Regions from separate parts of the Carnobacterium sp. ISL-102 genome, predicted to be linked through region 1. Evidence: predicted binding sites of a transcription regulator. Region 1 holds the regulator's gene; each other region holds the start of a gene.

The links. The regulator LexA, encoded in region 1, represses DNA repair genes until DNA is damaged. The targets are predictions, from matches to a motif close to CNAACANNTGTTNG.
Region 2: J7E16_RS03590 (replication-associated recombination protein A) is a predicted target of LexA. The motif match lies at 1,744-1,757, and genes of this name have one in related genera.
Region 3: dnaB (replicative DNA helicase) is a predicted target of LexA. The motif match lies at 1,426-1,439, and genes of this name have one in related genera.

What each region holds. Positions count from the first base shown of each region.
Region 1 is NZ_JAGGRF010000003.1:209,782-213,071, reverse strand. Features, by position in the region: gene ylqF (ribosome biogenesis GTPase YlqF) at 1-801, shown strand, start outside; gene rnhB (ribonuclease HII) at 812-1,585, shown strand; gene lexA (transcriptional repressor LexA) at 1,663-2,286, opposite strand; gene J7E16_RS02590 (DUF896 family protein) at 2,451-2,690, shown strand; gene tkt (transketolase) at 2,821-3,290, shown strand, end outside.
Region 2 is NZ_JAGGRF010000003.1:415,936-419,225, reverse strand. Features, by position in the region: RNA gene ssrS (6S RNA) at 113-300, opposite strand; gene J7E16_RS03590 (replication-associated recombination protein A) at 391-1,677, opposite strand; gene J7E16_RS03585 (hypothetical protein) at 1,907-3,031, shown strand; gene J7E16_RS03580 (pyrophosphohydrolase domain-containing protein) at 3,116-3,290, shown strand, end outside.
Region 3 is NZ_JAGGRF010000039.1:12,936-16,225, reverse strand. Features, by position in the region: gene J7E16_RS10330 (DHH family phosphoesterase) at 1-891, shown strand, start outside; gene rplI (50S ribosomal protein L9) at 896-1,351, shown strand; gene dnaB (replicative DNA helicase) at 1,547-2,929, shown strand; gene J7E16_RS10315 (adenylosuccinate synthase) at 3,183-3,290, shown strand, end outside.

The DNA.
Region 1 (3,290 bases):
GAAAAAATAAAACTAGTAGATATTGTGTTTGAACTCGTTGATGCAAGAATTCCGCTATCAAGCCGCAATCCAATATTAGATGAAATAATCGGAGAAAAACCTAGGGTCATTATTTTAAATAAAAGTGATTTAGCTGATCCTATTCAAACAAAAAAATGGGTAGCTTATTTTAATGAACAAGGAATAGCAGCAGTCCCTATTGTTGCGCAAGAAGGTAAGGGCATGAAACAACTTATGGAAAAAGCAAAAGAAATTTTGCAACCAAAATTTGATCGAAGAGCTGCTAAAGGAATTAAGCCTCGTGCAATTCGAGCAATGAGTATTGGGATCCCTAACGTTGGGAAATCAACCTTAATTAATCGCTTTATAAAGAAAAATGTTGCGATAACAGGTAATAAACCCGGAGTAACAAAAGCACAACAATGGTTAAAACTAGGCAAAGAATTGGAATTACTCGATACTCCAGGTATTCTTTGGCCAAAATTTGAAGACCCAGCAGTCGGAGAAAAATTAGCGTTGACAGGTGCAATCAAAGATACTATTTTGCAGATGGATGAAATTGCGATGTATGGAATAGGTATAATGAAGACTTATTATCCAGAAACATTTGCTAAACGATTCCTTTTAACTAAAGAAGAATTAGAATTAGGAACACCGGAACTGCTAATGCTGATCAGTGAACGAAGAGGTTTTCGAGAGGACTACAGCCGTGCAGCAGAAATGTTGATCTATGAAATTAGAAGTGGTAAAGCAGGACGATTCACGCTAGATATTGCTCCGGTTTCTTTACCTAAAGAATAGGAGAACGAGAGTGGAAAAACCAATAACTATTACGGCAATAAAAGATCTTTTGACATCAATTACAAACCCAGCTGATGAACGATTGGTCCAGATCAAAAATGATTCACGTAAAGGTGTTATAAATGCTTATAAGGCTTGGGAAAATAGGTTGAAAAAGCAGCAATCGATTCTTGAAAAACAACAAGAGATGCTTCAAATCGAGCACTATTTTTGGGGAAATGGAACACAATATATTGCTGGAATCGATGAAGTAGGAAGAGGGCCATTAGCTGGACCTGTTGTGGCAGCTGCTGTTATATTACCGATTGATTTTGCTGTGTTAGGGATCAATGATTCTAAGCAATTATCTAGTGCAAAACGAGAATCATTATTCGACCAAATCCAAGAATCAGCGATAGCTATTGGTGTTGGGATAAAAGACCATCAAGTGGTTGATGAAGTAAATATATACCAGGCAACTAAATTAGCAATGATCGAGGCTGTACAACAATTACCTAAACAGCCAGAACAACTGTTGATCGATGCCATGCATTTGCCTGTTAGTATACCCCAAGAAAGTTTTATTAAAGGAGACGCCAAAAGTTTGTCTATTGCTGCAGCCAGTATTATTGCTAAAGTAACAAGAGATAGAATGATGGCTGACTATGATGAGTTATATCCTGGATACGGTTTTTCTGAGAATGCTGGTTATGGAACTAAAGTTCATTTAGAAGGTTTACAAAAACATGGCGCATGCCCAATTCATAGGAAAACATTCGCCCCTGTAAAAAATATATTGAAGTAAATAAAACTTTTAAAGTTACCAAGAATATAAACAAAAAACGAATGAATAGGAGTTTGCTCCTGTCCATTCGTTTTTTATTATTGGATATGGCTACGATATAGGCCAATGACTTTGCCTAAAATAATAACCTCATTAAGTAGGATAGGGCTCATTGTGTCATTTTCAGGTTGTAGTCGATAATGATCTTCTTCTTTGTAAAATCTTTTACAAGTCGCTTCATCGTCAACAGTCATAGCTATGACAATATCGCCATTATTAGCAGTGCCTTGTTTACGAATGATCACCTCATCACCATCAAAAATACCTGCGTTGATCATGCTTTCTCCTCGAATAGTCAACATAAACAATGATTCATTTTCAAATTGTAAGTTTGGAGGAAGAGGGAAATAATCTGTTGCTTCCTCTACCGCTAATATAGGTTCGCCAGCTGTTACAGTTCCCAATAAAGGAATTTTATCTAACGCAATGCCCAATTTAGTTAAACCTGATGCTGTTAATTCAATTGCTCGCGGTTTACTAGGATCCCGTTGGATATAACCATTTTTTTCTAAGCGGGAAAGATGGCCATGAACTGTTGAGGTAGAAGATAATGAGACAGCCGTTCCGATTTCTCTAACAGTTGGAGGATAACCTTTTAATTTAACTTGATTATATATATATTGCAAGACTTCAACTTGTCTTGATTCCGGATTTTTACCCATGATAGATACAAACACCTCGTTTCTTTTTTTATCATTTTAAGATTACCATATATGGCACAACAAATCAAACAAACGTTCGTAGATGAAGATGATAAAAGAATGTTTTTTTTTAAGAAGTTTGTTATAGTTGAACAAGAAAATAAAAATAATGTTGGAGTGATTAAATGTTGCCAAAAGAACAAATTGAAAGAATAAATGCTTTAGCTAATAAATCGAAAACAAAAGGCTTAACTATACAAGAACAAGTTGAACAAAAGAAATTGAGAGATGCTTACATTGAAGCCTTTAGGGGTGGAATGAAAAAAACAATTGAGGGTGTAAAAATAGTCGATGAAGAAGGTACTGATGTAACTCCGGAAAAATTGAAAGAAATACAAAAAAATAAAGGCCTACATGGGAGATAAAAAAGTTGTTCGTCAGTGTGGTGAGCAACAAATTATCCCAATTAGTACCATTCGCTCCGTGAAAGCGTTGCACTTGGAGTGAAATAATAGTAAACTAATAGGGTACTATAAGATAGTTCAAATTGAAAGGATGATTTTTTTGTTTGATAACGTAGACCAATTAGCAGTAAATACAATAAGAACACTAAGTATGGATGGCATACAAAAAGCCAACTCCGGACACCCAGGTTTACCTATGGGAGCTGCTCCAATGGCTTACACATTGTGGACAAAACAATTAAAAGTGAATCCAAAAAGCTCAAAATGGTTCGATCGTGACCGTTTTGTATTATCAGCTGGACATGGTTCAATGTTATTATACAGCTTGTTACACTTAGCTGGATATGACGTTAAAATAGATGATTTAAAACAATTTCGTCAATGGAACAGTAAAACACCTGGACATCCAGAAGTTAATCATACTGATGGAGTAGAAGCGACAACTGGCCCCTTAGGACAAGGAATCGCAAATGCTGTAGGTATGGCTATGGCAGAAGCTCATTTAGCTGCTACTTATAATAAAAAGGGACACTCAATTGTTGATCACCATACATATGCTTT
Region 2 (3,290 bases), 210 kb from region 1:
CAAACCCGTCCATTCCAGAAGAAATTTTTTTGAAGCATCCACACCAGTTGTTGTAGAACAAAAAAAAGCCATTCAATTAAGAATGACTTTAAAAGTTTTAAACTTTTTTAATGAGAAATCCGATGATGCCGTTGATATGCTCAGTTAGTCTTGAACCCGCAAGTAGCAGGTGGGCTCCGCTGTCAATCTTCTAACTACCAAGTGAAAAGGCTTGTTATCCGATTGAATCAGTTTGGATCCCAAGGTAATATTAATTGTTCGGTCAACACATGTTGAGCAAAACGAGCATCTCAGAAATCTTATACTTATAGTAGCATAAGCAAATGTTATTGTCAATTATTCGCCTACTGTTTATTTGTTGGAAGTTGATTAAAACAACAAAGAAAGCGGTTAATTAGATTTGCTTCCCTTTTTCTTAGAATTAATAGACTCATATTGTTTTGCTAAGGTATCCTCATATTTTCCAGTGTGATTTGGAATATAATAGGATGCTTTTTTCAGTTTGTCAGGTAAATATTGCTGATTTACCCATGCACCTGGATAACTATGCGGGTAAAGATAATCCACACCGCGTCCAAGTTTTTTTGCTCCGCTATAATGAGAGTCTCTTAAATGATCTGGTACATCTCCACTTTTGCCAGCTCGTACATCTTGTAAAGCTGCATCGATCGCTACATAAGACGAATTTGATTTTGGAGAAAGGCATAAATCAACGACTACATTCGCTAAAGGGATCCTGGCCTCTGGAAAGCCTAATTTTTCAGCTGCTTGAATGGCGGTTACCGTTCTGGAAGCCGCCGAAGGATTAGCTAGCCCTATATCTTCGTAAGCAATGACCATTAAACGTCTAGAAATGATGGGTAGATCGCCAGCTTCAATCAGCCTTGCCAGATAATGCATAGCCGCATTAACATCGCTTCCGCGAATTGATTTTTGTAAAGCTGATATGACATCATAATGTGCATCACCATCTTTATCATGCGTCAAAGCTTTTTTTTGGATACATTCTTCTGCAATATCTAAGGTGATGTTTATCGTACCTTGCTCATTTGGAGTTGTTGATTTGATTGCCAGTTCTAAGCTGTTCAAAGAACTTCTTAAATCTCCGTTTGTGGCTCTTGAGAAGTGCAGCAAAGCTTCATCTGTTATAGCTACATTTTCTTTTCCAAAGCCTTTTTCTGAGTCATTTACTGCACTCCATAAAGCATGTTGGATATCTTCATTAGAAAGAGGCTTAAGTTCGAAAATTTGTGTTCTGCTACGGATGGCAGGATTGATCGTTATATATGGATTTTCTGTGGTTGCCCCAATCAAAATGATTCGTCCATTTTCTAAGTGCGGTAATAAGAAATCTTGTTTAGGTTTATCTAAACGATGGACTTCATCTAAAAGCAAAATAACAGTACCGCTCATTTTAGCTTCTTCCACGACAATTTGCAGGTCTTTTTTTGTATCGCTCGCAGCATTTAGAGTTCTAAAAGCAAATTTTGTTGTACCAGCAATAGCACTGGCAATACTTGTTTTACCAATTCCAGGGGGACCGTATAAAATCATCGATGAGAGCATTTTTGCTTCTACCATGCGTCGAATAATTTTTCCTTTTCCAACTAAGTGTTGCTGTCCTACAATATTATCGATATGAGTAGGCCTCATACGATAAGCTAAAGGTTGATTCATAAAGTATCCTCCCACTAACATTCTTACTGCTAGTATACCACTGTGATTAATGGGATTCTACAAGAAAGAACACTTGTTTGATTGGGGGTCAAGTTACTTTTAGAAAGTTAGTAGAATGTTTGGTTTGGCTTTTCTCTGATTATTTGCGATAATGTTTAAGAGCTCATTTATTTTGATTAGAATTAGTTGATCGTAATTATGGTAAAGGTAGAAAGAAAGGAACTTTTTAATGAATAAAAAAAAAGAAACGGATCGTCTTACTGGCCCATCAAAAGCTAAGAATAGAGACCAGCTTAACCTTTTTTTAAAAACAGGCAGAGTCATTTTGAAAAAGGTAACAGAAAATAAAAAAAGAGAAATAAAAACTCCACATACAAAGCACCAGATAAATGAGAAAGTGGCAATAGGATATTACTTAAAAGAACATAAAATGCTGCAACAAGCTAAGCAAGAAGCAGAAATTATTTTAATGGATGCTTTTCGGCAATCAGAAGAAATGTATCAAGAAGTTCAAAAAGATATAAAAAAAGCCAAACAGGAAGTGGAATTAAAAAAAAGACACTCCGTTGAACAATATAATAAAGAAATAATTGAAGCAAAAAAGATTACTCAAAAAGCTGAACAAGAGGCGAGTAATATGATTGCCTCAACTAATTTAAAAGCAACGCAAGCAGAAGAAGAACTTTTACTAAAAAAAGCCGTTTATCAGCAGGAAATAGATAGAGAATTAGAAAAACTAGTAAAAGAAAAAGAGTGGTTTGAACTGTATCAACAACAAGTACAAGAAACGATCGAAAGAAAAGAAAAAGCCCTTTTTCTTGAAAATCAAAAAAAAATAGAATACGAACAAGTAGAGAATGAAAAATTACAAAATAAAATAAATTATTTAAAAATAGTGAATACTAAACGGAAAATAAATTCTTACCGAATTGGGTTAGCCATTTTTGGATGTGCAGTTATTTTAAGTACGTTAGTATCTTTGTTTAGACAGTCGATACCCGTAGTTTCTTTTATTAATCTATGTTTAGTATTTGTGATTGCCTGCTTAGCTTTTGCATTGGTTTACATCAACTTAACAGATGGAAAAAACGAACAAAAAATCAAACGAATCTGTTTTCAGAACGCATCATTAATTGATAAAAATAAAGAATTCGTTGAAATAATAGATAATCTTGAAAAAGATGCAAAAAAATTGATCAAAGAAAAGATCGAACTGGAAAGAACAAAACGTCATTCACAAGATAATATTGAGTTTTTGAAAATTATGCAGGCTGATTTGAAAAATTCTGAAATGTATCGTAGAGTATTGGAATCAGAGAACGCAGCTTTAAGAAAACATCTAATCAACGTCTAATTTACTAATTTAATATAAGAAAAAATTAACTAAAAGAGTTATACTAAACTATAGAAGAAAAAATTTCAGGAGGAAAGCTGAATCATGAGTAAATTATCACCATTTGAACAAGTTCAAGAGTTTCATGAAGTGTTTGGTAAGACGATAAAAAGAAAACCTCAAGCTTTAACTTCTGAAGAAGCTGTTACTCGGGCAAATTTTACAACGGAAGAGCTAATAGAATTTCTTTATGCCAGTGTAAAAGGTGATATCCCAAAAT
Region 3 (3,290 bases), on a different contig from region 1:
AGAAGAATTGCTGAAATGAATAATAAAGAAGCCTGGATCATTGTGAATCCAGAAGAGTTTAGTAAAGATATATCCAAATTAATGAAGGAAGTTGAAAAAGATAATCAAATTAGCCGCTATATTATAACGCCGTCAGTTGCAGAACAAATGATTACGGTCAATAGTTTAGTTGTACTAGTTGATTTCCATCGTCCTTCTATGGGGATAGCACCGGATCTGATTTCACGGACGAATAAAGTAGTAGTTATTGATCATCATCGTCGTGGAGAAGGATTTCCAAATAATCCTGCTTTGGTTTATATTGAACCTTATGCGTCATCTTCAGCTGAATTGATCACTGAGCTGTTTGAATACCAATCAGAAGAAGCGGATCCAATCAATAAAATTGAAGCTACTGCTTTATTAGGCGGAATTGTTGTAGATACAAATAGTTTTTCTCTTAGAACAGGATCTCGTACGTTTGATGCGGCGAGCTATTTAAGATCTTGCGGTGCTGATGCTGTTATGATCCAACGACTATTGAAAGAAGATACAGAAACGTATCTTCTTCGTAGCCACTTGATCGAAACGATTGAATTTATCACTGAGAATATAGCAGTTGCGATTGGTGAAGAAGGCAGTATTTATGATACAGTAGTAGCAGCCCAAACGGCCGATACGATGCTTTCGATGTCCAATGTAGACGCAGCATTTGTTATAACGAAGCGGTCTGATAAAAAAATTGGCATCAGTGCCCGTAGTTTGGGTGAAATCAACGTACAGGTCATTATGGAACAACTAGGTGGTGGCGGTCATTTATCCAATGCAGCTACACAGTTAGAAGACATAACGATAAAAGAAGCAAAAGAATGGCTGCGAGATGTTATTGTAAAGAGTCAAGAGGAGGAATAAAATTATGAAAGTTATATTTTTAGCAGATGTAAAAGGTAAAGGCAAAAAAGGCGATATAAAGAACGTTGCAGATGGATATGCACATAACTTCCTATTAAAAAACAATCTGGCTAAAGAAGCTACATCAGCTAGTGTAAGTGAATTAAAGGGAAAAATAAAAGCTGATGAAAAGAAAGAAGAAGAAATCTTACAAGAATCTAAAAAGGTAAAAGAATTTCTTGAAAAAGAAGAAAATGCGATTGAAATTAAATCAAAAGCTGCTGATGATGGGCGTTTATTTGGATCTGTTACAACTAAACAAATAGCTGCTGCTGCTGAAAAACAATTAAATATTAAACTAGATAAACGTAAAATTGAGTTGCCGGTTCCTATTAGAAGCTTAGCATCAATGAAAATCGATGTGAAGATCCACCCGGAAGTGGTCGCTACTATAACGGTCAGAGTAGTACCAGAAGGTTAAATTAGTATGAAAAGTAAAACATTTGGCTCCTTAGTATAAGAGCCAAATGTTTTTTTATTTAGATCCATCAGAAAGGAACGAGCGTTCTTTTTGATGGATTGTATTTCTTATATTTTTAAGGTAGAATAATAGAATTGAATCCAATTAGTTTAAGGAAAATAATCGTAGTATTGATAGTGAAAGGGAGAGGATCTATTGGCACAAGAAGCTTTTCAAGACCGCTTACCGCCGCAGAGTATAGAAGCTGAACAAGCTGTATTAGGTTCCATATTTTTAGACCCGGATACTGTTGTTGGTGCTTTAGAATTTATCGAGTCAAAAGATTTTTATCGTCGTGGACATCAATTGATTTTTCAATCAATGTTAGAACTAAATGGTCATAACGAAGCCATCGATATTGTTACGGTAACCAATGCATTAGAATCTAGAAATCAGTTAGAAGATGTCGGTGGAATGGCCTACTTAGCTGAACTGGCTGTTTCTGTTCCAACGGCTGCCAATATGGAGTATTATGCAAAAATAGTAGAACAAAAAGCTATTTTAAGAAATTTGATCCATACAGCAACAGATATTGTTACCAGAGGATATGAAGAAGGAGACGAGCTTGCAACGATTTTAGACGAGGCAGAGCGCAGTATCCTAGAAGTATCTGAAAGGCGTAATAGGAGTGGTTTTTTAGCCATTTCAGATGTATTAAACAGCTCTATTGCTCAAATAGATCAACTTTATCAAAATAATGAGGAAATTACTGGTTTACCGACTGGTTACCAAGCATTAGATAAAATGACAGCTGGCCTCCAAAAAGAAGAGCTGATTATTTTAGCTGCTCGTCCAGCAGTAGGGAAAACAGCATTTGCTTTAAACATTGCTCAAAATATTGGAACTAAGACGGATGAAACAGTTGCTATTTTTAGCTTAGAAATGGGTGCTGAATCGCTTGTCAATCGTATGCTTTGTGCGGAAGGCAGTATTGATGCCGGTCATTTAAGAACTGGAACATTATCAGAAGAAGAATGGCAAAGTCTGATCGTAGCTATGGGTAGTTTGTCAAAAGCCAATATTTATATTGATGATACACCCGGAATCAGGATCGCTGAAATCCGTGCTAAATGTCGCCGACTAAAACAAGAAAAAGGAAATCTTGGTTTAGTGTTAATTGATTACCTGCAGTTGATTGAAGGAACTGGGCGTGAAAGTAGGCAACAAGAAGTTTCTGAAATTTCTCGTCAACTAAAAAAATTAGCGAAAGAACTAAAAGTACCTGTGATTGCATTGTCTCAATTATCTCGTGGTGTTGAACAACGTCAAGATAAACGCCCAGTATTAAGCGATATTCGTGAATCGGGTTCTATTGAACAAGATGCTGATATAGTAGCTTTTTTGTACCGTGATGATTATTATGATCGTGAAGGCGGCGAAGAAGACGAAGACCATGAACCAGGCGAAGATAATGTGATAGAAGTTATTATTGAAAAAAACAGAAGTGGTGCAAGGGGTACAGTTAAACTTTTATTTATAAAAGAATACAATAAATTTTCTTCGTTAAGCTATTATCCAGATGATCTGGCTCAACGTTAAAAAAGACTAATACGGACTATTGATGTGATCCCAAAAAGTTAGATGAGTTCATAAAAATCTGATTTTTAGGATACTGAACAATAGATTGTTCGTATATTGTCTTTTTTTTTGATTTTTTATAAAAAAATGTTCGTCTATTTCTGGTTTTTTAGTTAAAATAAAATGAAATATTCGTTTATTTGTTGAAACAATAAACATTTACTGATAGAATTAATAAGTATTTGGGTAAAAAAAAAAGTAATGAGGTGTTCATGTGTCTTCAGTAGTAGTAGTAGGTACACAGTGGGGCGATGAAGGAAAAGGTAAGATCACAGATTTTTTAAGTGAAAATGCTGAAGTAATTGCACGTTACCAAGGTGGC